2 regions of the Candidatus Merdisoma sp. JLR.KK011 genome follow, and region 2 is predicted to be linked to the other one. Evidence: predicted binding sites of a transcription regulator. Region 2 holds the regulator's gene; the other holds the start of a gene.
The links. The regulator HrcA, encoded in region 2, represses chaperone genes, less so after heat shock. The targets are predictions, from matches to a motif close to TGTTAGCACTCNNNNNNNNNGAGTGCTAACA.
Positions count from the first base shown of each region.

Region 1: a site for HrcA is predicted at 2,902-2,932, ahead of VV089_RS19445 (Hsp20/alpha crystallin family protein). Genes of this name have one in related genera too.

Region 1 is NZ_JAYWSZ010000004.1:1,147,854-1,158,452, forward strand. Features, by position in the region: rRNA gene VV089_RS19410 (23S ribosomal RNA) at 1-2,155, shown strand, start outside; tRNA gene VV089_RS19415 (tRNA-Asp) at 2,228-2,301, shown strand; tRNA gene VV089_RS19420 (tRNA-Val) at 2,311-2,383, shown strand; tRNA gene VV089_RS19425 (tRNA-Thr) at 2,389-2,461, shown strand; tRNA gene VV089_RS19430 (tRNA-Tyr) at 2,476-2,557, shown strand; tRNA gene VV089_RS19435 (tRNA-Met) at 2,595-2,668, shown strand; tRNA gene VV089_RS19440 (tRNA-Phe) at 2,720-2,792, shown strand; gene VV089_RS19445 (Hsp20/alpha crystallin family protein) at 3,038-3,475, shown strand; gene trmB (tRNA (guanosine(46)-N7)-methyltransferase TrmB) at 4,053-4,691, opposite strand; tRNA gene VV089_RS19455 (tRNA-Lys) at 4,959-5,031, shown strand; gene VV089_RS19460 (sensor histidine kinase) at 5,164-5,811, opposite strand; gene VV089_RS19465 (HIT family protein) at 6,010-6,423, shown strand; gene VV089_RS19470 (RNA polymerase sigma factor) at 6,449-6,976, shown strand; gene VV089_RS19475 (undecaprenyldiphospho-muramoylpentapeptide beta-N-acetylglucosaminyltransferase) at 7,043-8,113, opposite strand; gene VV089_RS19480 (DUF4367 domain-containing protein) at 8,207-8,959, shown strand; gene VV089_RS19485 (DUF6147 family protein) at 9,009-9,500, shown strand; gene VV089_RS19490 (TIGR03905 family TSCPD domain-containing protein) at 9,710-9,979, opposite strand; gene VV089_RS19495 (PD-(D/E)XK nuclease family transposase) at 10,348-10,599, shown strand, end outside.
Region 2 is NZ_JAYWSZ010000003.1:2,489,278-2,499,876, forward strand. Features, by position in the region: gene dnaK (molecular chaperone DnaK) at 1-307, opposite strand, end outside; gene grpE (nucleotide exchange factor GrpE) at 417-1,052, opposite strand; gene hrcA (heat-inducible transcriptional repressor HrcA) at 1,078-2,112, opposite strand; gene VV089_RS13220 (hypothetical protein) at 2,558-2,938, opposite strand; gene clpB (ATP-dependent chaperone ClpB) at 3,309-5,900, shown strand; gene VV089_RS13230 (hypothetical protein) at 6,113-7,567, opposite strand; gene VV089_RS13235 (hypothetical protein) at 7,580-7,864, opposite strand; gene VV089_RS13240 (hypothetical protein) at 7,809-8,519, opposite strand; gene VV089_RS13245 (GntR family transcriptional regulator) at 8,926-9,297, shown strand; gene VV089_RS13250 (ABC transporter ATP-binding protein) at 9,313-10,170, shown strand; gene VV089_RS13255 (ABC-2 transporter permease) at 10,167-10,599, shown strand, end outside.

The DNA of each region.
Region 1 (10,599 bases), on a different contig from region 2:
GAAGCCGCCGTAAAAGGCGATGGAGGGCCGAACGCACATCCGTTGAAAAGGGTGGCGATGAGGTGTGGGTAGGGGAGAAATTCCAATCGAACCCGGAGATAGCTGGTTCTCCTCGAAATAGCTTTAGGGCTAGCCTCGGTTTAGTCTCATGGAGGTAGAGCACTGAATTTCCTAGGGGGCGTCAAAGCTTACCGAAGAATATCAAACTCCGAATGCCATGGAGATGATGACCGGGAGTCAGACTGCACGAGATAAGTTGGGCAGTCAAAAGGGAAAGAGCCCAGACCTGCAGCTAAGGTCCCAAAGTGCGTGTTAAGTGGAAAAGGATGTGGGATTTCAAAGACAACCAGGATGTTGGCTCAGAAGCAGCCATACATTAAAAGAGTGCGTAATAGCTCACTGGTCGAGAGGTCCTGCGCCGAAAATGTCCGGGGCTAAAACACGCCGCCGAAGCTCAGGAATTGATGAATGTCAATTGGTAGAGGAGCATTGTTAACGAGAGGAAGCAGTACCGTAAGGAGCTGTGGATTGTTAAGAAGAGAGAATGCCGGAATGAGTAGCGAGAGGAAGGTGGGAATCCTTCCGGCCGAATATCTAAGGTTTCCAGGGTAAAGCTGATCTGCCCTGGGTAAGTCGGGACCTAAGGCGAGGCCGAGAGGCGTAGCCGATGGACAACAGGTTGAGATTCCTGTACTGCCGTATAACAGAACTGTGGGGACACGTGTGGAGAGCGGGAGCCGGAAATGGAAAAGCCGGTGCAAGCGAAGCAGGAGCAGGGGAGGCAAATCCCCCTTGCAATCCAAAGGCGTGATGCGTACCGAATTAGAGTAGGGAAGTCCGTGAGCCATGCGTCAAGAAAAGCCGCTATTGTTTATATGGTACCCGTACCGTAAACCGACACAGGTAGATGAGGAGAGAATCCTAAGGCCGACGGAAGAAGCATTGTTAAGGAACTCGGCAAAATGACCCCGTAACTTCGGGAGAAGGGGTGCCGGTGCGAACCGGCCGCAGAGAATAGGCTCAAGCAACTGTTTAGCAAAAACACAGGTCTATGCGAAACCGAAAGGTGAGGTATATGGGCTGACGCCTGCCCGGTGCTGGAAGGTTAAGGGGAGAGGTTAGCGGAAACGCGAAGCTTTGAACTTAAGCCCCAGTAAACGGCGGCCGTAACTATAACGGTCCTAAGGTAGCGAAATTCCTTGTCGGGTAAGTTCCGACCCGCACGAAAGGCGTAATGATTTGAGCGCTGTCTCAACAATGCATCCGGTGAAATTGAAGTGCCAGTGAAGATGCTGGCTACCCGCGCCAGGACGGAAAGACCCCATGGAGCTTTACTCCAGCTTGATACTGGGATTCGGTACTGCATGTACAGGATAGGCGGGAGGCTAGGAAATGGTGACGCCAGTTGCCATGGAGCCGCTGTTGGGATACCACCCTTGCAGTATTGGGTTTCTAACCAGCCGCCGTGAACCGGCGGTGGGACAATGTCAGGCGGGGAGTTTGACTGGGGCGGTCGCCTCCGAAAGGGTATCGGAGGCGCTCAAAGGTTCCCTCAGAATGATTGGAAACCATTCGAAGAGTGCAAAGGCAGAAGGGAGCTTGACTGTGACACCGACGGGTGGAGCAGGTACGAAAGTAGGACTTAGTGATCCGGTGGTATTAAGTGGGAATGCCATCGCTCAACGGATAAAAGCTACCCTGGGGATAACAGGCTTATCACTCCCAAGAGTTCACATCGACGGAGTGGTTTGGCACCTCGATGTCGGCTCATCGCATCCTGGGGCTGCAGCAGGTCCCAAGGGTTGGGCTGTTCGCCCATTAAAGCGGTACGCGAGCTGGGTTCAGAACGTCGTGAGACAGTTCGGTCCCTATCCGGCGTGGGCGCAGGATATTTGAGAGGAGCTGTCCTTAGTACGAGAGGACCGGGATGGACCGGCCGCTGGTGCATCTGCTGGCTTACCAAGGCCATGGCAGAGTAGCCAAGCCGGGACGGGATAAACGCTGAAGGCATCTAAGCGTGAAGCCCCCCTCAAGATGAGATATCCCATGCGAAAGCAGTAAGACCCCTTAAAGACGATAAGGTAGATAGGGCAGAGGTGGAAGTGCAGCAATGCATGGAGCTGACTGCTACTAATCGGTCGAGGGCTTGACCAGAGCGTCATAGGAAAGGAAGAACAAAGAAAACCAAGATGTGTGATAAATCAGTATATAGTTTTGAAGGTGTAATGGCCCGATGGCTCAGTTGGTTAGAGCGCCGCCCTGTCACGGCGGAGGTCGTGGGTTCGAGTCCCATTCGGGTCGCTTATATACGGGATCTTAGCTCAGCTGGGAGAGCATCTGCCTTACAAGCAGAGGGTCATAGGTTCGAGCCCTATAGGTCCCACTACTGCCGATGTGGCTCAATTGGCAGAGCAGCTGATTTGTAATCAGCAGGTTATCGGTTCGAGTCCGATCATCGGCTCTAGAGTAATATATGGGGGAATTCCCGAGTGGCCAAAGGGGGCAGACTGTAAATCTGTTAGCTGTGCTTTCAGTGGTTCGAATCCACTTTCCCCCACTCACAGCAGTAGTTCGCTGTTGTTGTAATTAAATATCGCGAGGTGGAGCAGTCTGGAAGCTCGTCGGGCTCATAACCCGAAGGTCACAGGTTCAAATCCTGTCCTCGCCACTCAGGCAGCACGAAGCATGGAGTAAGATGTTCGTGCTCCTAAATTTATAAGCCCAGATAGCTCAGTTGGTAGAGCAGAGGACTGAAAATCCTCGTGTCACTGGTTCGATTCCGGTTCTGGGCATTTTTCATGCCAATAGATAGTTATACCAGAAGGAATGCTGCAGCTTCTTTGTAAAAGGAGATCTGCAGTATTTTTTTGTCCGCTGGTTTTCACAGAAAGTTCACATAATAATTAGCACTCACCTCTTGACAGTGCTAACAAAAAGGATTATAGTACATTTGTAAACAAAAAAATTCAAAAAAGGTATCAACTCATAAAAAAGTGGAAAAATAAGTTGATAATCATGTTAGGAGGAATGAATTATGATGATGATGCCAAGTCTTTTTGGAAACAGTTTGTTTGACGAGTGGATGGATTTCCCCTTTGACAGCGGATTTTCTAAGGGAGTAAAAAGAGAGAGCAGCCTGATGAAAACCGATGTGAGAGAGTGTGACGGCGCCTACGAGCTTGAGATGGAGCTTCCGGGCTGCAAGAAGGAAGATGTGACTGCGCAGCTAAAAGACGGTTATTTGACCGTTCAGGCATCTAGAAATGCATCCAATGAGGAAAAGGATTCACAGGGAAATTACATTCGCAGAGAACGCTATACAGGCCAATGCTCCAGAAGCTTTTTCGTGGGAGAGGCAGTTAAGCAGGAGGATATCCGGGCAAGATTTGAGGATGGAATTCTGAAGCTTACGGTTCCCAGAGTAGAGGAACAGAAGCGGGCAGAAGAGAATAAATTTATCGCTATTGAAGGGTAACCGCCTTCTTTTAGCTTTGCCAAGACAAACTAAAAGACAGTGAAAGGCCTGCTATAGAAAAGTCAGAGCACGTTTCTATGGCAGGCCTTTTAAACTTCTATTAGAATATCTATCAAATATTTTCAGACAGGTTATTTGCCAGGAAAGGGCCGAGAAAAATTCAAATCTACATTTTGCACAAAGTTTTCATAAAGCAAAAAAGTTCCAATCGATATTCAAAAAGTTTCCCAAAAGTTATCCACATTAAAAATGATTAAAAAAAGCGTAAAAGAAGGTTATCAACAAAGTTATCCACATTATCCACATTTTATCCCCAGGAAAAGAGGGGTTTACATAGTAAAAGTAAAAACGTGCGTTCTGTACAAATCAGATAAATTGCTTTTTCACGGGAAAAAAACAAAATAATGCTTGACATCATTGATGTCAAAATATAATGCAAATTGTCTGAAAATAACCTCGATAGACAAAGGCCGTCTCATCTAAGCATCCCATTATCTGCTAAGGATATTTGTGAACCTTGATAACTACCCTTAACCGGCGGAGGAAAGAAAAGAATCTTTGCAGGCTTGGGATTTCTTTAACGAGCAGCAATTAATTTATAAATGGGGTTCCCTTGAGCGGAAAATTTTTCTTCATATTCTGTCATAATGTTACCCTGGTTCATATCAGGATCCCGGTGCAGATCCCGGGAACACCCAAGGAGCTTCCAGCCGGAAGCCTTAATACTTTCCAATGAGAAGTCAAATAAAGCTTCATTATCCGTCTTAAATTCCAATTGCCCCTTAGGGGATAAGACAGCGTCATAATGCTTTAAGTATACTACTGAAGTCAGACGCCGTCTGGCGTGGCGGTCCTTTGGCCAGGGATCTGAAAAATTCAGATAGATACGTTCTACATCGCCGGGAGCAAAGTACTGTTCCAGACCGGCAGCATCCATGCATAAAAAATAAAGGTTCGGCAGAGGGTCTGCCTCCATTTTATGAATGGCTTTGATAAGGACGCTGGTGTAACGCTCAATGCCGATGTAATTTATCTGTGGGTTGGCCTTTGCCAGTTCCATAAGGAAGCGTCCCTTGCCCATGCCGATTTCTATATGAAGCGGATGTTCATTTTTAAACAAGGATTTCCAGGGAAGAGGAGCCTGCTCGCTGTGCTGTATCACATAAGGGCTGGCAGCCACAGCTTCATCTGCTCCTTTGATTTTGCGAAGTCTCATCTGTTCTCCTTTCTGACGTATATGCTGCGCCGGCTGGCGTATGGTTTCTGGGAAAATAAGGAAATAGTTTCTCCTGAAATGTGGTTTACGCCATCAAAAATTGGTTATGTTTCACTATTTATGATTCGTTTTTTATTAAATCGTAATCATTTTATAAGAAAACGGGAAAAAAATCAAGAAATATAAAAAAAGTACTTGCATTTTATGAAATCATGCATTATAATAATTCTTGCGTCGAAAATAAAAGACCAAAAGAAAAAAACATAAGCGCGATTAGCTCAGCTGGCAGAGCACCTGACTCTTAATCAGGGTGTCCAGGGTTCGAACCCCTGATCGCGCAGGCAGGGCACTGGTTTTGCGGATTAGCCGTGGGGTCGGTGCTTTTTTAATGCAGCTTGTTAATATAAAGTTAAAAATAGCTGCTTTTTTGAAAAATGACTTGTAATAATTAGGAAAATATACTAAAATGTGCTTATAGATGTGGCAGGGTAATCGTAAAGGTAGTTCCTCGGCCCAAGGTGGAAGAGACTTCAATTTCACCGTAATGTGCATGAATAATTTTCTGTGTAATTGCAAGCCCAAGGCCCGTACCATACGGCTTTTGAGATGAGAAAGGCGTGAAAAGCGTTTCGATGGTTTCCTGGTTCATACCGCAGCCGTCATCCGAGATTCGGATAATGATACGATCCAGATATTTTCTGGCAGACATAGAAACGCAGCCTTCTTCTCCAGTGGATTCAAAGGCATTTTTGAGAAGGTTCAGAAATGCCTGCTTTAGCTTTACAGGGTTTCCAAAGACTAAAGGCAGTTGAGCCGGCATATGTACGGAAAAATGTTTTTTATTCATGACAACATAGGGCTTCAGACTCTCTTCTAAAGAATGAATGACTTCTTTTAAATCCACCTCGCACATAAAAAAGCGCCGCTTGTCACTGTAAGCAGCCAGATCGTCCAGAAGCTGGCTGACAAAGGCCATATCCTCCAGAGTCTGGGACCAGAATTGGAATTCCTTTACTTCCGGATGCATAGATTCAATAAGCTGGAGTGAACTATTGATCAAAGTCAGTGGATTACGAATTTCGTGTGTTATTTTTGAAACAGTAAAAATTGTATCTTCCATAAGATTTGTCTCCCGATGCTTTAAGAGTGCGTGCGTATCTGCAGGCACAGACCAAAAATTGAAGATTCTGTTTTCAGTCCGGCTACTCTTGAAAATAAGTGTAACATGAGAAGACAGGGTTGACAATATAGAACCCATCGGCAAAATTCGACATAGGCAGGGCTTTTCCTGGCTGAATTAATAGAAAGAAGGCGAGCTATGAACAAGGACGACTGTATTTTCTGTAAGATTGCAAACGGGGAGATTCCATCATCCACGATATATGAGGATGAGGACTTCCGCATATTTCTGGATTTGAATCCGGCCGCACGGGGACATGCATTGCTTGTACCCAAAGAACACTTTAACGATCTTTTTGAGATGAACGACGAGCTATGCCAAAAGGCTATGGCTTTGGCGAAAAAGCTTGCGGGCCGGATGAAAGAGGCCCTGGGCTGCGATGGTTTCAATCTGGTGCAGAATAACGGTGCAGCAGCCGGTCAGACCATCTTCCATTTCCACCTGCATCTGATACCCAGATATGAAGGAGACAGCGCAGGATTCACCTGGAATCCGAAAAAAGCATCTTTGGAGGAATTGGAAGAACTGACAGGATTGCTGAGGAAAAACTAAAGGAGGTCGTTCGTTAGAACATAAGATGGTAAATACAAATGAGAAGTTTCGTGAAATATATGAAAAGTATAAAAATCTGATATTAAAGATAGCCTACGATATTACAAAGGACTATCACTTATCACAGGATATCTGTCAGAAAACCTTTGAAAAGCTGTATGGTTATCAGAACCATGTGGACGAGGACAGGGTAAAGTCCTGGCTGATCGTTGTTGCATCCAATGAAGCCCGGGATTACTGCAGAAAAGGCGGAAACTACAGCGTACTCCTCAGCGGAACGGCAGAGCTGGACTACCTGATGGAGAATGAGAATTGTATTGAACTGCATATAGAAAGAGAAGCCAAAAGAGAACTTCTAGGCAGAATGATGGACGGTTTGAGGGAGAAGAACCCAAATTGGTACGAGGTCTTTTTGCTGGCGGAATACCTGGAAGTTCCAAGAAAAGTAATTGCAAAGCAGAGAGGCGTATCCTTAAGTACTGTAGACGTATATCTGCGGAAAGCAAAGAAATGGCTGATTACCCAATATCAGAAAGAATATGAAAAGCTTTAAAGAGAAACATGCCAAAAGCCCAGCGGCTGTTCGTTCATCAGACAGCCGCCGGATCCGGATTTAAGATTAAGTATGTGAAACAGCTGCTTCAATCAGACCAATGATAGTTTGTATGGAATCCGTCTGACTGCTGAGCTTCATAGCCTGGACAAAGGAAGAACGGTTTTCATAGAGAGAATGGACGGCCTTAAGGAGGGATTCCCCCGTAATCTCTTCTTCCTCCAGCACCATACTGAATCCCTGCTTTTCAAAAGATTTGGCGTTCAGTATCTGATCGCCTCTGCTGGCGGCAGCGGAGAGCGGAATCAGCAGGCTGGGTTTTTTAAGAGCCAGAAGTTCACAAATCGCATTTGCGCCGGCCCTGGAAATAACAATATCGGCGAGTGCAAAAAGATCCTTCAATTCCTTCTGGATATATTCATACTGTACATATCCGGACAGATGGCCCAGAGAAGCATCCAGCTTCCCGGAGCCGCAGAGATGAACCACCTGGAACTCCTTCAAAAGCGAGGGAAGAACCTTGCGGACAGCCTCATTTACAGCAACGGCGCCCATGCTTCCGCCCATGACCAGAATCACCGGTTTGTTGGCGGAAAGGCCGGTGAAGCGCAGGGCATACAGGCGATCGCCCTGAAGAAGCTCCTGGCGGATAGGCGAACCGGTAAGCACCGCCTTGCCGGAGGGCAGATACTGCAGCGTCTCCGGAAAATTACAGCAAACCTTAACGGCAGAAGGAATACACAGCTTATTGGCCAGCCCCGGCGTCATATCAGACTCATGAATGATTGCAGGCACATGATAGCGCCTGGCTGCCAGAACCACCGGAACAGACACAAAGCCGCCTTTGGAGAAAAGAACGTCCGGTGAAAGCTTTTTAATGATTCGGCAGGCTTCCCCATAACCCTTAATCACCTTAAAGGGATCACTGAAGTTTTTCGGATCAAAGTAACGACGGAGTTTTCCGGAAGAGATACCATAGTAAGGAATCTGGAGCTCTTCAATGAGCTTCCGCTCAATCCCGTTGTAGGAACCCATATAAGAGATTTCATAACCCAGTTCACGGAGCTTTGGCAAAAGGGCAAGATTGGGAGTTACATGTCCGGCAGTTCCGCCGCCGGTCAAAAGAATTCGTTTCATGATCAAACCTCCATAGAGACAACAATCTATGGATATTATGATAGCTTCCAGCCTGTCTGTCAATTCAAATTCTGTGAAAATAAAGGAAACACAATGGAAAACGGAGACTTAGAGGAAAAACTAAGACAGGAGATTGAGAATGAGGCGATTCAATTAGAAAGGAGAGTGAACACAAAAAAAGAGCTTGCATCCCTAAAGATGCCCGAGAATTCCTATGAAAGGCTTATGAGCGAGATTCACAAAAAAGAAAAATTAAGATCCAGAAAGAGCGCTCTCTTCAAAAAAGCCCTAACCACAGCAGCAATGGCCGCAATATTCATATCGATGGCCGGCGTGGGGGCGAGTGGAGCACGATTATTTGTGCTGAATGTGGAAAATCGTGAAAGAAATGGGAAGCTTGACATAGCAGCGAGTACCGATGATATCTTTTATGTGGAATTAACAGAAGAAGAGGCTTATGAAAAGATTGAGGAAGAGATTGGAATTCTGGCTTTGAGATTGGGTGATAAACCTAATGGGATGGAATTGAAGAAGGTATATATTTCAAAAGATATGGGCGAAGTAATAATGGAATTTCAATATAATGAGCATGTTTTAAGCATATATGAAAATAAGCAGAATAGAGATGCTGCATTTAATACGCAAATAGATGGCAAATTAATTGATACAATAGAAACATTTTATTTAGGAAAAGAAATTGAAGTTATGGAAATTGATAATAATGATGGAGCAATATTTTATAGGGCTCAAATTGAGTATGCAAACGCTTATTATCTTCTTTCAAGCGATATGAATTTAGAGGAATTTAAAGGCATTTTATATGGTGTTATTTTTAAAAGCGAATAGTTTTTAATTTATTTAAGTTAATTAGTATAGAATACTAGAAAGGGAAGAAATGAAAAAGAAACTATTTTTTTTGATTTTTAATATGTTCCTGGTAGGAGGATTATGGAGCCCACAAGCATTAAATGTGTATGCACAAGAAATTGAAATACCAGGCTATCATGAATATTTTGAAACAGAAAAGGAGTCTATTGATCATTGGTATGGAATAGCTAGGGGAACATATCTTAAAGAAGGAATTTGTGGAATTAAAGATGCAGGAAAAGGCAGAGTAAGTGTGTCTGGTACAACATTTGCACATGCTGTTTGTGACACAATAAAAGTTGGAGTTTATTTGGATGAAAGCACAGATGGGGGAAAATCATTTGGTCAAATTGGAAGTTATTATTTTTCAGAAAATAATACGGCAACTTGTTATGGTAATAAAACAAACATTCCAGTGACTAGTGGCAGATGCTATATGGCTCGTGGAGGACATAGTGCAACAAAAGGTTCTACAACAGAATCAACAACAACTCGTACGGGTGTTTTGACAGCTTCATAATATATATTAATGATTGTTTGAATTTGGAAAATTATTCCAAAAAGTATTAAACCCCTAGGGTCGTTGCAAAATAGGAGAGCAGGCTTTTCCGATATCCAGTGTCCGGCTGTTCGCGTACAGGCGTCTGATATTGGCGGACTATCAGTCCGACAAGAGCAGACGTCTGTACGAGAACCGTCCGAACACAGGATATGGAAAAGCCTGCTCTCCTATTTTGCAACTGACCCGTCCCCATCCCCCTCCAAAGCCATCCGCAAAGCCTTAGCCAGCTGATCCGGACAAGAAGTAGGTTTCGAGCCGCAACGAATCCCTTCAATCTTATCAATAGCCTCTTCCGCCTTCATACCCTTCACCAGAACAGCCACCCCCTGAGTATTCCCAGAGCATCCTCCAACAAACTCCACATTCTGAATAACATGTTCAGAATCCAGCTCCACATGAATAGCCATAGAGCAAGTACCTTTCGTCCGATATGTCATAGCACATCTCCTTTCACGCATCCGCTATATTTACAAACCATTTTCAAACGTAGTAATTATAACAGCCTCCCCCAAAATCGTCAACAACCGGAATCACACATACACAGAATGATACAACCATAATACAAAAATAAATCTTCAAAAATTCCATTAACATAAAACAATTCCAACAATTATCAAAACAAAACCTACCCCCAAACAAAATATTGGAATAAAATGTAAAAACCAATTGACAGTCATATCACTTTATGATAGGATAAACCCATCAATTACATTTCGGAATTCCGGTGAGTTCTCACCATCTTTCCCTAAATGATTGAAACAAATAAAGCAAATAAAACAAATTAAAAAAAGGAGGCAGAAAATATTTGAATCAGAAAGAAACACTACCAAATTGGAACAGCACCAGACAATCGGAGAAAGAGGTGCTGAAAAGCTTGAAGGAAGTTCCCAGCCTGTATGGCCGCTATTTCCAGATGGACGAGGAATGGAGACAGAAGTTTATGGATTTCTGTTGTGGGAAAAAGACGCTTCCCTTAACTTATGACCCGTTTTTTAAATTAATCTTCCATCCCGACATTCACCCGGAACGCTTATCGCGGTTTATTTCCAGCCTGCTT
Region 2 (10,599 bases):
CGTCCGCTTTCAGCTTCTGGAGAATCATAGCGGAAATCTCCTGGGGAGAATATTTCTTGTCGTCAATGGCTACTCTGTGATCCGTTCCCATGTCTCTCTTGATGGAGGAAATGGTTTTTTCGGAGTTGGTAACGGCCTGACGCTTTGCCGGCTCGCCTACGAGACGCTCTCCTGTCTTTGTAAATGCTACTACGGACGGTGTGGTTCTTGCGCCTTCGGTGTTGGCGATTACCACCGGTTTGCCGCCCTCCATAACTGCTACACAGCTATTTGTTGTTCCTAAGTCGATTCCAATAATTTTGCTCATAATAGAGACCTCCTCATTTATTTTGATTGTAAGTTGTTGGTTTGATGATATATTTACTCCACGGTGCACTCAGAAAAGCTTTGCTTTTCCGAGTGCACAAGCTGTCGCATCAGTTTGCAACCTTCACCATGCTGTGCCGGATAACGGTTTCTTTGTAGGTATATCCCTTCTGGAATTCCTCGGCCACAATATTTTCCCCAAGTTCTTCATCCTCTATGTGCATCACTGCATTGTGAAGATTGGGATCAAACTCCTGTCCTGCCGCCTCAATGGGAGCCACGCCCAGGTCGGTCAATACGGTCATCAGCTGCTTGTAGATCTTATCCATTCCCTCTATGACGGGATTAGCTCTTTCTTCCTCGGGAACGGCTGCAAGTCCCCGCTCGAAATTGTCCACCACCGGAAGAATCTTCTCAATCACATCCCTGGCTCCTATCTCGTACATATGGGACTTTTCCTTCTCGGTGCGTTTGCGGAAGTTGTCAAACTCCGCCATCTGGCGCTTTACCCGGTCTTCAAGCTCCTCAATTTTCTCGTCCTTCGGGTCTTTCTTCTTTTTCTTCTTGCCAAGGAAGGATTTTTCTGACTTTTCCTTCGGCTCCTTGGACGCCTCAGACGACGGCTCCTGTTCTTCCTCTGCTTTTGCTTCCGGCTCTTCCTGCACGGCCTCGTCTTGGGCTTCTGCCGCTTCTCTTTGAAGCTCTTCCTCCTGGATGGCTTCTTCCTGATTCATTTCCTTTTCCACGGGTCTTTACCCCTTTCTCTTCCTTTTATTCCTGCTTTCGGTTATATATCTCATCCAGCTGATCTGTGAGGGTCTTTAAGGTATCCACCACATTTTCATAATCCATGCGCTTCGGCCCTATGATTCCGATGGTGCCCCGAAGCCCGTCTCCCAGCTCGTAGGTGGCTGTCACCACGCTGCAGTCTTTCATGGCCTGTACGGGAAGCTCCTGGCCGATGTACACCTGGATATCCCTTTCCCCGCTTCCCTCCAAGGTCCGGTTCACCAGATCCGTCAGCTCCTGCTTTTCCTCAAAGGTGCTCAAAAGCTCGCTGGCTTTTCCGTTCTCGGACAGTTCCGGATAGCGGAAAATGTTGGTGGTTCCGGAGGTATATATCTCTACCTCCTCCTCTGAATGAATGACTTCTGCCACTGCGTCAATGACATCTGCCACCAGACCGCTGTGAATGCCTGCCTGCTCCTTCAGGTTCTTAATCATGGCCAGGTTGATTTCTTCAATGGCCAGTCCGTTGAGAACGCTGTTTAAAAGGATATTCAGCTTCAGCACTGTCTCCTGATCCAGTTCCTCGGTAACGGGAATGACTTTGTTGCGTACCAGATTTCCTTCCATCATTATGACGGTGAGAATCTGGGTGGAGCTTACTTTGGAAAGCTGAATAAATTTCAGCTTGTTCCGATGACAGGCAGGGGCCGATACCATGGTGGCGTAGTTGGTGTTGGCCGCCAGGACCTTCACCACTTGCTTCAGTACCCGTTCCATCTTATCGGTTCGTTCAATCATCAGTTCTTTCAGCTCTCTGACTTCCTGTTCCTTCTCTTTCATCATGCGATCCACATAGAGACGGTAGCCTTTGTCAGAAGGAATCCTTCCGGCTGAGGTATGAGGCTGCAGGATGTAGCCCATCTCCTCCAGGTCTGACATCTCGTTGCGGATGGTTGCGGAGCTTAGATTCAAATCGGAATATTTGGAAATGGTTCTGGAGCCTACGGGTTCTCCTGTTTCCATATAATTGCGGATGATTGCCTGCAGGATTTTTAATTTTCTCTCGTCCAGATCCAATTCGTCACCTCATTTTTATAGAGGATTTCCTTTTTTATTGGAAATACTCTTGTGTGTCTTTTTTCCTATTAGCACTCGGCCCTTTTGAGTGCTAACATTAAAATAGCACTATGGGTTGCGTTTGTCAAGCGAGTTTATGTTTTTTTTAGAAATTGGGGGAGGAGGCAGTTCATCCAGGAGGAGGCGGAGGGCCGGGGCACAGGCTTTTCCATATCTGTGTTCGGACGGTTCGCGTACACGCTGTCTGCTCTGACCCTCCGCCTCCTCCTGGATGAACTGCTTGGGGACGGAAGTTTTTTGTCTTTTCGGATGTGTGTTTCTGCTGTATGCTGTTTGATGTGTCATGCCTGTTTCGGTATTTAATTGCTGATTCTGCTTTTGCTTGATGGATTTGCGCTGTGGGTACCCTCAGTGGACAAGGATACTGTTTTTTGTGTTTTTATTTTTATAATACTCTGATTGGCGGATGGCTTGTTTCTTTGTTATGCAGGTCTTTTGGCTTTCTGAATCTGATGCTTATTTTTAGCTTGATATGCATTTCACTTTCCTTATGCGACAGCAATGACATCTCCATCCACAAGGGCAGGCCCATTGGCGGTGAGAATATTTTTGCTGTTTCTTCTATGGTAAATGTTTTTAATTCGTATTTTCCTTTTAAAAATGCGGTTTTGTAATACAAATCCTTACTGGATAATCTCGACAATTCTTTTTCGCTTGTATCCGGATAAATATGTATATGATATTGTGTACAAGTTATATTATTTATTTCTTTCAGTTCATTTATGGCTGCTTTCAGACTATTGCTTAACATTATCTTATAGTTCATTTATGGCTGCTTTCTCCTTTTCTGGGTTGTATGCTAATTATAAAGTATTTGCCTGATGCCTGCAATGGATGGCTGCTGGGAAGAACGTTTGGCCGGAATGCTTTGTTTAGAAATGTTTAGAATTATTTTAGAAATTAAGTATTGCATTTTTTGATAGAGAGTGATATATACTAGGTATAGACAAGTGAACAAGGCCCTGTATCACATGCATAAGTGTGTGGTATAGGGTCTTTTGCATTTTACGGAACCGGAACAGTAATATCCCTCACAGTGCACAAATCGATTTACAGACGCATGTTTTGCGGTTGGAAATGGATTTCATACCCGTGTACCGGGAGGGATATTACGAAACTGGAATAGGAGGCAGATTATGAATATTAACAAATTTACACAAAAATCTATACAGGCTGTGAATGATTTGGAAAAAACCGCTTATGAATATGGTAACCAGGAGCTGGAACAGGAGCATCTGCTTATGAGTCTTCTTAGGCAGGAGGATAGTCTGATTTTGAAACTGATCTCGAAGATGGAGATTCAGCCGGAGCATTTTGTGAACCGGGTGGAGCAGGCTCTTAATAAGAGGGTGAAGGTTTCCGGCGGCCAGCCTTATGTGGGACAGTATTTAAATAAGGTACTCATTAGCGCTGAGGATGAGGCGAAGCAGATGGGGGATGAGTATGTTTCTGTGGAGCATCTGTTTCTTGCCCTGCTTGACAGCCCGAGTCCCTCTGTTAAGGATATTTTCAAGGAATACGGTATTACAAAGGACCGTTTTCTTAAGGCACTCTCTACGGTTCGGGGCAATCAGCGTGTTACCAGTGATAATCCGGAGGCTACTTATGATACCTTGAATAAGTATGGCTCTGATTTGGTGGAACGTGCCCGGGAGCAGAAGCTTGACCCGGTGATTGGACGGGATGCGGAGATCCGCAATATTATCCGCATTCTCTCCAGAAAGACGAAAAATAATCCTGTCCTTATCGGGGAGCCTGGCGTGGGCAAGACGGCGGCCATTGAGGGACTGGCCCAGCGGATTGTCCGCGGAGATGTGCCGGAGGGGCTTAAGGATAAGAAGCTTTTTGCCCTGGACATGGGCGCGCTGGTGGCCGGCGCCAAGTACCGGGGAGAATTTGAGGAGCGTCTAAAAGCTGTATTGGATGAGGTTCGCAAGAGTGACGGACAGATTATCCTTTTTATTGACGAGCTGCATTTGATTGTAGGGGCAGGTAAGACGGACGGGGCTATGGATGCCGGCAATATGTTAAAGCCTATGCTTGCCAGAGGGGAGCTTCACTGTATCGGCGCTACAACCCTGGATGAATACCGGCAGTATATTGAGAAGGATGCGGCCCTGGAGCGTCGGTTCCAGCCGGTGATGGTGGATGAGCCTGCGGTGGAGGATACGATTTCTATCTTAAGAGGTCTGAAGGAGCGCTATGAGGTGTTCCACGGGGTTAAGATCACGGATGCAGCCCTAGTCTCTGCTGCCGTCCTCTCCAACCGGTATATTTCCGACCGTTTTCTGCCGGATAAGGCAATTGACCTGGTAGATGAAGCCTGTGCTCTGATTAAGACGGAGCTTGATTCCATGCCAGCGGAGCTTGACGAGCTGAGCCGGAAAATCATGCAGTTGGAGATTGAAGAGGCGGCTCTGAAAAAGGAGACGGATCGTCTGAGCCAGGAGCGTCTTGAGCATCTTCAAAGAGAGCTTGCGGAACTTCGGGATGAATTCAACGGGAAAAAGGCCCAGTGGGACAATGAAAAAACTTCGGTGGAGCGTCTCTCCAAACTGCGTGAGGAAATTGAGGATATTAATAAGCAGATTCAGACGGCGCAGCAGAACTACGATCTCAACAAGGCTGCCGAGCTGCAGTACGGCAAATTGCCGCAGCTGCAAAAGCAGCTGGAGCAGGAGGAGGAAGCGATTCATAAAAAGGATCTCTCCTTGGTTCACGAGTCTGTTACGGAGGATGAGATTGCCCGTATTATTTCCAGGTGGACGGGAATTCCTGTGGCTAAGCTGACGGAGAGCGAGCGGAATAAAACTCTGCACTTAGATGAAGAGCTTCACAAACGTGTGATTGGACAGGATGAGGGCGTGACCCTGGTTTCCGAGGCTATTATCCGCTCCAAAGCCGGTATTAAGGATCCGAGTAAGCCCATTGGCTCCTTCCTGTTTCTCGGGCCTACGGGCGTGGGAAAGACGGAGCTTGCCAAGGCTCTGGCCGCCAGTCTTTTTGACGATGAGCAGAATATGGTGCGGATTGATATGAGTGAATATATGGAGAAATACTCTGTCTCCCGTCTTATCGGAGCGCCTCCCGGATATGTGGGATATGAGGAGGGCGGCCAGCTTACGGAGGCGGTCCGCCGGAAGCCTTATTCTGTAGTGCTGTTTGACGAGATTGAGAAGGCTCATCCCGATGTGTTCAATGTCCTTCTGCAGGTATTGGACGACGGCCGGATTACGGACTCTCAGGGGCGCACGGTGGACTTTAAGAATACCATTCTTATTATGACTTCCAATATTGGTTCTGCTTATCTTCTGGAAGGGATTGATGAGGAGGGAAATATCCGGGAAGAGGCTCAGAAATTGGTGCTGAATGACTTAAGAGCTCATTTCCGGCCGGAATTTTTGAACCGGTTGGATGAGACCATTCTCTTTAAGCCTCTCAGTAAAAGTGATATTGCTTCTATTATTCATCTGCTTTTGGATGAGCTGAACGGGCGCCTGAAGGATCGGGAGCTGACCCTTACCCTTACGGAAAGAGCCAAGGCTTTTATTACGGAGCATGGGTACGATCCCGTATATGGGGCACGGCCTTTGAAGCGGTATATGCAAAAACATGTGGAGACACTGGCTGCGAAGCTTATCCTGGGCGGGGAGGCTGCTGCTGGAGATACGATTGTGATTGATACGGATGGGGAGGGATTGACTGCTTCTCTTCGTTCAGCTACTTGAATCCATCGTGAACCCATTTATAATTCTCTACTTTTTGACGACGAACAGTGTCCAAAAATCGGGTGTAGGAAATACTTTGTAATGAACTAATTTACGTTTGAGCCGGGGAGCCATGGCATAAACTATGACTCCCCGGCTCTATCATATATTAAAATTTTTGGAGATTTTATTAACTATAATAAAGTTCAATTATATGAATAACAAAGATTCACTCATTCAAAGAAGTAATTTACAATCTTATCGTAGCTGTCTAAGATTTCTTTATCTGGCACACCCATATACCTTGCCAACGCAACTGAACCATCAAGTGCCTTTTTAATATCAGGGTCAAAGGCAGCTGTCAATAGTTCCATATATTCTGCAAAGCAATGGTTCAGTTGTTCAATGTATTGACCATACTCGGTTACCAGCTTTTCATCCAAATCCGTAAGTTCTTTAAGATACCTTTCAATAAGTTCTTTTTCCTTTGTGGAAAGACTTTCTTTACCAACTTGGTAAATCATCGTTCCGACAGTATTACCAATAACTGCACCAAGAACCGGAACTGGAATAAGGACTTGTCCGATAAACGAGGACAATACACTGACCGATGCATCTAAGCAAAGGATTTCCGAGTTCTCAATGAATTGAACTTCATCAATAGTGCCATTTCTAAATAAATGTGCTTGCTCCGCAACGCCAAAGGCTGCTGTGGTAATTGCACTTGCAACACTTGCAGGGGTAGCAGTATAGTTTGTAAGTGTATAGATACTCGCACCGCGGACTCCGCCTTTAATAGTTCCCTTGCCCGAATCTTCAGCAATCTCCATCCAATCAGCTTGATTAAAATCCTTAATTTTCTTGCCTGCTTTGTACTTGCGAACTACAGTCATCACAAATGTAGTCGCACCTTCAATCGCAGCGGCGGTAGTTGTTGCTTTCAATCCTTCGGCCAATGTAGGCCTGCTTTCTTGATAGGCAGTATCCCGTTGCTCTTGATCTGCTTCTTGCAAGTGTCCTTTTTCTCTGTCGAAAGCAGCTGCAATCGCATCTTGCTGTACATCACAATATTCAAGTATTGATGGTTCTAACTTGCTTGGATCAATACCATTTATCTCAAAGAAATCATGAACCTCTTTCCACTGGCGTAACGAAAACTCCCCTGTCGACGTCGGTAACTTATTTGCAACATCTGCAGGCATCGCAAGATAGGTCATTATCTTGTCATAGTGATCTTTCGGGATCTGGTATTTGTGACCTTCAGTAAGGTATTCCGGATAGCGGCGCAGATGCTCTGCTACTGCCCGTAATGACAAATGACCGCCCGCTTGGACAAATTTCTGCTGAATTACATCTGCTCCACGATGCAAATCATCCGGGCCGTTATCGTTAATCCAAACATAAATAGCAGACTTGGCAACAATCTGCTGACGTGCATTAGCTATACCATATTCAGCTATTTCTGCAATAAAGCCGTGCATCCCCTTGTCACCACCACGGTTACGAAAAATAATGTCATGTCGAATGGCGGCAAATGCCGTTTCAATAGTCTCCATCGCAGTGGCAAAGTTAATATTCTGTTTTGACAGTGCCTCAGCCAACCTGTCTAAACGCACTTGGTTCAGGTAATTTATCCACGCACCCACAGCTTGCTCTTGACCGCTTTTCACTACTTTTTCTGCGTTCATAATTTACACCTTTTACTGAATATTTTTTCCGAGAGACGCTGCAAGCGCCTTGGTGTTATTTACCAATGCCCCTAGCTGAATTTGCTGCTCCCTTGGAATCGACATGAAATCTTTGCCGTAATCAGCAAGACAACGATTGTACTGTTGACTCAAATTATCGCGCAGGTCAGTAATCTCATCCAGTAGTTCCTGTATCTGTGCGGCAACTTTTTGTGCATTGGCAGTGTTATTTTTTACTGCTTCAATTTCTTCTTTCTTCTTTTTTCCCAGCTTTAATTTGTTTAAATTGAAAAGCACCGTGCCCAGCAGCCATGCCGCCTCCTCCAGCGGCCAATGCACCGCCTCCAAGCCAGGCAAGTGCGGCATTCGTGGCTGCTGCGCCAGATAATGCAGAGATTGCTGTTCCAGTAGATGCTGTTCCGAAAGTGGTAGCTACCCACATAGCCATTGTCGGCGCAACACTAACAATGGCCGCACCTGTGGCGACACCAGCTCCAGCACCTAATGCTGACTTTTTAGCCACATCGAGTTTTTCTTTCGCAATTTCACATACATCCAAAAAGGATTCACGATGGGTTCGAATTTCTACAATTTCCGTATCGAACGCTTTAGGACGGTTAGCAATACTATTAACCAAATCCTCGATATGTACAATCATATCAACAGCACGAGTACGCTCCCGATGAAGCGCAGTGCCATTATCGTTCATCATGGTATATGCATCGTTATATTGATCGACTGCCATGCGGAGTGCATCGTCCAGTTTTATTTTGGGCTCTGTCTCTTTCTTAGGCAGTTTTTCTTTCGTATCAGATTTTAGCCCTTTCCCTACTAGCTTGGATTGCTTTGCAACCTTTACAAAGCCGTCTTTTGTATCTTTTACCTTGCCAACCATATCGTCGGTGCCAGATCTTATTTTGTCCCATAACTCTGGAAAATCAGCCTTTTCCATATATACCTCCTCGTAAATCGACCTTATTGGAAACTCTTACTATTCGCTTAAATGCTTATTCCACTCTCCCAAAGTTTTTTGCTTAATGAGAATATAAGTAAAAGATTGCTTGAGCCTGTTAATAAAGCTGATGTAATCCGGCATAATTGACTGTCTTTCTGCAATCTCAACTTGTCCAATATATTTTCATATTTTACCCCAAAATCCCTATAATAGCAACTGTGCTCTGACATAATCAACAGGAATGCCGCTCGGTACACTAGGCAAAACAGAACTACTGCGGAATCTCACTCACTCTCCACCTTTTCATAAAAATGGTATTGACACTGACATCAAAAGCGCATATACTGTACTTATCGAATAAGTACACACATTACAGGCGATACGCATAGAGAGGAGTGAATAAATGGAAATAATCATAAGCAACAGCAGTGATAAGCCTATTTATGAGCAAATATGTATGCAGGTCAAAAATCTGATTATGAACGGAACTTTATCTGCTGGTGAAGCGTTACCGTCCATGAGGGTATTAGCAAAAGACTTGCATATCAGCGTTATTACTGTTCAAAGGGCTTATGAAGATTTGACCCGTGACGGATTCATAGAAACTGTATCTGGAAAAGGGAGTTTTGTTGCAGCCCAAAACAAGGAGTTTATCCAAGAAGAACAGTTGCGTGTAGCAGAGGAATTGTTACAAAAGGTTGCGGAAATCGGCAGAGCACATGGAATCAGCTATGAACAAATGACAAATATTTTAAAGTTGTTTTACGAAGAATAAACAGGAGGCGAGGACATGGAAAAAAACAACATTTTAGTACGGGATTTATGCAAACAGTTTGACGAATTTTTGTTAGACCATATTTCATTTCAAGTTCCGAAAGGCAGGATTGTCGGCTTTATTGGCGAAAACGGGGCAGGCAAGAGTACGACCATTAACCTAATACTTGATGAATTAAAAAAGGATAATGGGCAAATACAGATTTTTGGCAGGGAACATACAAGTTCTTCTGTCAAGGAAGATATAGGCGTTGTCTTTGACGAGTGCAATTTCCATGATGTATTTAATGTGTCAGACATTGAAAAAATACTGTCCGGCGTATATAAGTCATGGGATAGCAGCCTTTACAGACAGTACCTAAAAAAATTTAAAATCCCCGAAAGAAAACAAATAGGCTCTTTTTCAAAGGGCATGAAAATGAAGCTATCCATTATCTGCGCTATGGCACATAAACCGAAGTTGTTGATTTTAGATGAAGCGACTACGGGACTTGACCCGGTTGTGCGTGATGAAATGTTAGATTTATTTTTAGAATTTATACAAGACGAGGAATGTTCTATTTTCTTTTCCTCTCACATCACGTCGGACATACAAAAGATTGCGGATTATGTAATCTTGATTCATCAAGGCAAAATTATTTTTGAGGAACAAAAAGACGACCTTGTTTATCATTTTGGGATAGTGAAGTGTGGGAGGGAAAAGTTTGCTTCCATTTCCCCGAATGATTATATTATCCACAGGATTACAAATGTCAGTGTGGAGTGCCTTGTCCGTGACAAAGAAGCAATAAAGCGCAAATACAAAGATATTGTGGTTGATAATGCAACACTGGAAGATATTATGCTTTTTTACATCAAAGGAGGTGCAGTATGAAAGGTTTGGTTTACAAAGATATTATAATCTTCTTTAAGAGTATTGACAAAAAGCTGATTCTGATAGCAGTTGGCGCAATTATATTGCTCATGGTCAATACCGGAGTTTATGCGGGGCTGTTCGCATCTGTAATGCTTGCCATGACAATAGGTATGCAGAATGTAATGAGTTTTGCAAGCGATGAAAAGGCAAGTTGGAAAAAATATCAGTTAGCAATGCCTGTAAATGCGGTTTCAGTAGTAACAAGCAAATATATTTCCGTTATCTGCACATTGGCAGTCAGCATTGTGGGAAGCATTATATTTAATCTTTTACCCAGCATTGCTTTTCAGAGTTTCAATGTTACTGTTTGGGGAGTGTCTGCTGCTGTATCTCTGATTGTTCCGTTATTATGGACTGGAATCTGTCTGCCATTAACCTATTGGTTTG